Regions from separate parts of the Bradyrhizobium sp. CW1 genome, predicted to be linked through region 1. Evidence: predicted binding sites of a transcription regulator. Region 1 holds the regulator's gene; the other holds the start of a gene.
What was found. Region 1 encodes LexA, which represses DNA repair genes until DNA is damaged. Its sites were predicted from a motif close to TGTTCNNNNTGTGTTCNG; they were not measured.
Positions count from the first base shown of each region.

Region 2: a site for LexA is predicted at 1,561-1,578, ahead of rmuC (DNA recombination protein RmuC). Genes of this name have one in related genera too.

Region 1 covers NZ_CP064684.1:3,847,355-3,850,741, forward strand. Annotated here, with positions in the region: gene IVB54_RS18840 (ComEC/Rec2 family competence protein) at 1-62, shown strand, start outside; gene IVB54_RS18845 (hypothetical protein) at 201-635, opposite strand; gene lexA (transcriptional repressor LexA) at 1,130-1,831, opposite strand; gene glp (gephyrin-like molybdotransferase Glp) at 2,008-3,219, opposite strand.
Region 2 covers NZ_CP064684.1:598,453-601,839, forward strand. Annotated here, with positions in the region: partial or broken gene IVB54_RS02765 (GIY-YIG nuclease family protein) at 1-267, opposite strand, end outside; gene rmuC (DNA recombination protein RmuC) at 330-1,529, opposite strand; gene def (peptide deformylase) at 1,701-2,225, shown strand; gene fmt (methionyl-tRNA formyltransferase) at 2,238-3,161, shown strand; gene truA (tRNA pseudouridine(38-40) synthase TruA) at 3,282-3,387, shown strand, end outside.

The DNA.
Region 1 (3,387 bases):
CGACCGCGCCTCGCATCAAGGACGCAACGCCGGCGGACACCGACCTGCAAGCCGACGATTGATCTGATGGTGCGGAGCAACGCAGTGGTTCGGTGCGTCCGTTCGGATTCGCGGGGCGCAAACCACACCATCTCGCCGGCCACGGCCGGCGATGGCGATTCAATCCTGACCTCCGACCTCGTAGCCGGAGGGCGGCTCTGTCAGCCGATCGGCAGGTGCGTGACGGTCGGCTGCCTGTCGGCGGTGATCTGCGCCTTGTGCTCGCGCTCGGTGACCGACTGAGTCACCGGCAGTTGCAGCACCGTCGCGCGCTGGCCTTCGACGAGCTGCGTCACCAGCACGTATTTGCCGTCGGGGAATTCGATCGCATCATGATGGCGGTCGGGAACGTGCGGATCGATCTTGCCGAACTTGCCGACGCGGGAATTGATGGTGCGCGTCCAGATCCAGCGATTGTCGTAGCGGACGTCGTCGGCGAAGGCGAGCTCCGTCCCCGGCAGCAGGCAGACGGCGACGGACGGATCGGCTGCAGAGGCGAAGCCGCGCGTCGAGGTGCCGCGGAAGCTTGTCGTGACGATCGTCTCGCCGACTTCGGCGGGGCGCGACGCGACGGCATGTAGGCTGTAGTCACACATCGGGTGCTCCTCATGCTGGGATAGCAACCCGCGTCTCTTATCGAGGCGCAGGCCTCTATCAGAGTGGAAGCACGAACGCTGTGCTTGGTTGTGGGCAAATCTGCGGCTGGCTTCCGCAAGCCGCGATCACATTATCTTTCCCGAATTCAATAGGAACAAAGCTCGCCGCGATGCATTCGGGAGGCGCGTACGCGAACATTGCCAACTTGGCTGCAACGGCCGAACTTGACCGCTGGTCGCTGTTTCCTCGAACAACCGAGCCGCGAAGCGGTGCTGCTTGAAGCGGTGCTGCTTCGTCGGCGTGGCGAGGAGCCAGCGTTGGAGGAGGGGCCGGATAGTCTGTGCAGAACCAGAAAGGCTATCCAGCCGGAGCGGACGATGATCCGCTCCAATCTCTGACCGGCGATGCCGATCGGAAGCGCGCGAGGCGCCAAGCACCTCCGGCATGAAGTGCTTCCGATATGAAGTACTGCCGATAGAAAGGACTCCCGGTATCAGTACTTCCGGTAAAGCCCGATCAGCTTGCCCTGAATCTTCACCCGGTTGGGCGGCAGGATGCGGACCTCATAGGCCGCGTTGGCGGGCTCGAGCGCGATCGAGGCGCCGCGACGGCGGAAGCGCTTCAGCGTCGCTTCCTCGTCGTCGATCAGCGCCACCACGATGTCGCCGGTATCGGCGCTCTCGTTGCGCTGGATCAGGGCCATGTCGCCGTCGAGAATGCCGGCTTCGACCATCGAGTCGCCGCGCACTTCCAGCGCGTAATGCTCGCCCGAGCCGAGCATGTCAGGCGGTACGCTGATAGTATGGCTGCGGGTCTGCAACGCCTCGATCGGCGTGCCGGCCGCGATGCGGCCCATCACCGGCACCGCGACGGGACGTTCGCCCTCGTCAGCGGGCAGGCTCGCGCTCGCACGCACCTTGCCGAGATTGCCCTCGATGACGCTCGGCGTGAAGCCGCGGCGGCTGCCAGCGGCTGCCTGGAGCTCCGGCAGCTTGATGACTTCAATCGCACGGGCGCGGTTGGGCAGGCGTCGGATGAAGCCACGCTCCTCGAGCGCCGTGATCAGGCGATGGATGCCCGACTTCGAGCGCAGATCGAGCGCATCCTTCATCTCGTCGAAGGAGGGCGGCACGCCGCTTTCCTTCAGACGTTCACTGATGAACCGCAGAAGCTCGTATTGTTTGCGCGTTAACATCTCGACCAAAGTCCCCCGGTTGATGTCGTCCGATTCCGAGACGCTGAATTCGGCCATAAGCCGCTGCATGCTCGAAACAAATCATGAACAGACACTATATGTTCGATACATGTTCCGCAACTGCTTAATTTACCGTGAACAGAGCAAAGTGCGCGGAACGCGCGTTGCGGGGGCGCTCAGACGGGGAGCCGCAACACTTCGCAAGCCGTGCCGGCTTCGGCCTTCGGCGCGAATGGTGCGCGGACGAGAAGTACCTGTGCTGCAGCGAGATTCGCAAGCAGCGAAGAGTCCTGATGATTGACGGGAACAACGACGCGTGTGCCATCGTCACGCTCCTCAAGATGCGCGCGCAGATAGTCCTCGCGCTGGTCGTTGGCGCCGACGTCGCGGCCGAGCACGGCGCGTTCACGGCGATGGTGAATCACTGAACGGCCCGACAGGGCGCGAATCAGCGGCACCATGAACAGGAAAGCGCACACGTAGGACGATACGGGATTGCCCGGCAGGCCGATCACACCCATTGCGCCGAGTCGCCCGTGCATCATCGGCTTGCCTGGCCGCATCGCGATCTTCCAGAACGCCATCGCGATGCCTTCGTCCCGCAGTGCCTGCTGGACCAGATCGTGGTCGCCGACCGATGCGCCGCCGGTCGTGATCAGGACGTCGGCGCCGCTCTCGCGGGCGCGGCGGATGCCGGCGGTGGTGGCCTCGAGCGTGTCGGCGGCAATACCGAGGTCGATGGTCTCGGCGCCCTCGCTGCGGGCGAGCGCGTGCAGGGCGTAGCCGTTGGAATAGACGATCTGGCCGTGGCCGGGCGTGGTGCCCGGCATCACCAGCTCGTCGCCGGTGGCGAGAATCGCGACCTTCGGACGCCTGACAACGGCAAGGTGCGGATGATTCATCCCGGCGGCGAGCGCGAGGTCTCGCTCGGTCAGACGGCTTCCCTTGCGCAGGAGCACGTCGCCCTCGCGGAAATCGACGCCGGCGGGGCGGATGTGCCGGCCGGCGATCGCGGCTTCCTTGATCGTGATGCGCTTGCCGGCGGCGACCGTGTCCTCCTGGATCACGACGGCGTCCGCGCCAAAGGGAATGACGCCGCCGGTGAAGATCCGCACGGCCTCGCCGGCTCCGACCGTCCCCTCGAACGGTCGGCCCGCTGCGACTTCGCCGATGACGGTGAGCTCCGAATCGATCGTCGCGGCGTCGGCCGCGCGCACCGCGTAGCCGTCCATCGCCGACATCGCTTGCGGCGGCTGCGTGCGCCGCGCCACGACGTCACGCGCGAGCACGCGATGGTAGGCCTCGTCGAGGGAAATCATTTCTTCCGGCAGCGGCTCTGCACCCGCCAGCACCGCGGCAAGCGCGTCAGAAACCGGCATCAAGGCCACGGCGAAAACTCCTGCTCGGCACGTTCGGGCGAATGTTCCGCACGTCTTCTAGCCGAGCGCAGGCGCAGAGGCAAAAGCGGCTGAGCAGGCACAGTCATCCCGCCCCTTCACATTGTTCCGGAAGGCAGGATCAAGCGCGTCGCGGCATGATCCGAAGGAGGTCACAGA
Region 2 (3,387 bases), 3.2 Mb from region 1:
CCAATCGGGATTATCCTTCTCGATCAGCGCAATCTTCCAGGCGCGCGTCCATTTTTTCAGGCGCTTCTCGCGTTTTATCGCATTCTCGGGATCATCGAATTGCTCGAAATAGACTAGCTTCACAACGCCCTATTCCTTCGTGAAGCTCTCGACTAACTGCAATTTGTGTTCGGCCACACGGCGGATGAGATCGTTCGTTACGCCAATGTAGAGCGTGTCGCCCATCTTGCTGGCGAGAATGTACACGTAGTAGCAGCGCCCGCCCATCTGCCGTCTCTGGGATACTGGGTCGCCCGGTCAAGCCGGGCGACGACAGTGTGTTCTATATTCTACTCCCCCGCCTGGAGCTTCCTCGGGAACAACTCGGCAGCGCCGGTCGCCACGAGATGCGGGGCTTCGGGGGCATCGCTCTTGCTGAAATCGAGCTCTTCGATGCGCCCCGCGCGCTTCTCGATCTTGTCGGCGGAGATCAGGATCTGGCGGACGTCCTCGTTCGCGTCGGCAAAGTGCTTCTGCAATTTCAGCACGCGATCGCGCAGGCGGCCGAGGTCGTCGCCGAGCTTGATCACTTCGGTCTGGATCTGGTCGGCGGCATCGCGCATGCGCGCGTCCTTCATGATCTGCTGCATCACCTGGATTGCGAGCATCAAAAGCGACGGCGACACCAGCACGACGCGGGCGCGATACGCCTTCTGGATCACGTCGTCGAAACCGTCGTGGATCTCGGCGTAGACCGATTCCGACGGCACGAACATCAACGCCATTTCCTGGGTCTCGCCGGCGACGAGATATTTTTCGGCGATGTCGCTGACATGCTTCATCACGTCACCGCGCAGCCGCTGCGTGGCGATGCGCTTTTCCTCGTCGGTGCGCGCATCATGCAGCGCGGTCATCGCCTCCAGCGGAAATTTCGCGTCGATGCAGAGCGGACGCTGGTCGGGCAGGAACACGACGCAGTCCGGACGCTTGCCGGTCGAGAGCGTGAACTGGAACTCGTAGGCGCCCTTCGGCAGACCGTCCTGGACGATCGCTTCCATCCGCGCCTGACCGAAGGCGCCGCGCGACTGCTTGTTGGCGAGCACGTCGCGCAGGGTCGTCACCTGCGTGGTGAGGTCGGTGAGGTTCTTGTGCGCGCTGTCGATGATGCCGAGCCGCTCGTGCAGCGCGTGCAGGCTCTCCATGGTGTTGCGGGTCGAGTGCTCCATGGACTGGCCGACGCGGTGGGTCACCGAATCCAGCCGCTCGTTGACCGCGCGCGCCATGTCGGCCTGGCGGCCGGCCAGCGTCTGGGTCATGGCGTCGACTCGCCCCGAAGCCTCGCTCTGGGCGTGCAGCATCTGGCTGATGCGCTCCTCGAGCTCGTCGGCGCGGATGGCGTTGGCCATCGCGAGTTCCGCGCCGCGCCGCCCTGACCGCGCGATCACGACGGCAATCACGAGCAGCAGGATAAGGACCAGGGCGCCGAAGCCGATCAGCGCGTCCACGGTGCGCACCGGCCAGTCGCCAAGCATGAAAATGATCTCGTTCATGCCCCTGCTTCTAGCCGATTCGCTTCGAGACACGAACGAATAGCGAACATTTATGGTAAATGCTCTGTTAATTTTTATGGTTAACGAAACCTGAAGTTTTATGGTTAGCGGAGGGTTAACGGGGTTCCCGGCCGCATTGACCGCATCGAACGCGCGGCTTAAATCGCGGCCATGGCCCTCAGAGAAATCATCATCCTGCCCGACAAGCAGCTGCGTCTGGTCTCCAAGCCGATCGAGAAGGTCACGCCGGAGATCCGCAAGCTTGCCGACGACATGTTCGAGACCATGTACGACGCGCCCGGCATCGGGCTCGCGGCGATCCAGATCGCGCAGCCGTTGCGGCTGATCACCATGGACCTCGCCAAGCCCGACCAGGACGGCGAGACCAAGCCCGAGCCGCGCGTCTTCATCAATCCGGAAATCATCGCCTCTTCGGAGGACCTGTCGGTCTACGAGGAAGGCTGCCTGTCGATCCCCGAATATTACGAGGAGGTCGAGCGCCCTGCGAAGGTGCGGGTGCGCTACACCGATCTCGACGGCAAGGTGCACGAGGAGGACGCCGAAGGCCTCTACGCCACCTGCATCCAGCACGAGATCGACCATCTCAACGGCGTGCTGTTCGTCGACTATCTGTCAAAGCTCAAGCGCGACCGCGTGCTGAAGAAGTTCGAGAAAGCCGCCAAGCGCGCGGAGTGAGGTTCTCTGTCGATGCCCCTCCGCCTGATCTTCATGGGCACGCCCGATTTCTCCGTGCCGACGCTGCTCGAGCTCGTCGCGCATGGCCACGAGATCGCGGCCGTGTACACGCGCGCGCCGAAGCCCGGCGGACGGCGCGGGCTGCAATTGCAGCCGACCCCGGTGGAAGAGGCCGCGCGAAAGCTCGGTGTGCCCGTGCTGACGCCGAAGACTTTGAAAACGCCGGAGGCGCTGGAAGAGTTTCGCGCCTTTGACGCCGATGCGGCCGTCGTCGTCGCCTATGGCATGATCCTGCCGCAGGCGATCCTCGATGCGCCAAAGCTCGGCTGCTACAACCTGCACGCCTCGCTGCTGCCACGCTGGCGCGGTGCCGCTCCCATCAACCGCGCGATCATGGCCGGCGATGCCGAGAGCGGCGTGATGGTGATGAAGATGGATGTTGGCCTCGACACCGGCGACGTCGCTATGGCGGAACGGCTCGCGATCACGGACAACATGACCGCGCTCGATCTGCACGATCGTCTGTCGCGGCTCGGTGCCGATCTGATGGTGCGCGCCATGGCCGCGCTGGCGCGCGGCGGGCTTCAGCTGAAGCAGCAGAGCGAGGACGGCGTCACCTATGCCGCCAAGATCGACAAGGCCGAGGCGCGGATCGACTGGACCAGGCCCGCGCGCGAGGTGCTGCGCCATATCCACGGCCTGTCGCCGTTTCCCGGCGCCTGGGCCGAACTTGAGAATGCGCGGGTCAAGATCCTGCGCTGCGAGCTGGCGAAAGGCACGGGCGCACCCGGCGAGGTGCTCGACGATCACCTCACCATCGCCTGCGGCGAGGGTGCAATCCGTCTGATCGAGCTCCAGCGCGAAGGCAAGGCACGCATGCAGGCCGCGGACTTTCTGCGCGGCGTGCCGTTGAAGACCGGCGCCAAATTCACCTGACGCTGTCATACCCTGCGAAGGCGGGGTATCCAGTACGCCGAGGCTTCTCGGTCGAACGGATAGGCTGCGGAGTACTGGATTGCCCGGTCGAGCCGGGCGATGACAGCGAAACTGGACAAGATGCCCCGCTACAAGCTCACCATCGAATATGACGGCGCGCCGTTCTTCGGCTGGCAGGTGCAGGAGACGCTGCCCTCGGTGCAGGGCGCGTTGGAGGCCGCTGTGA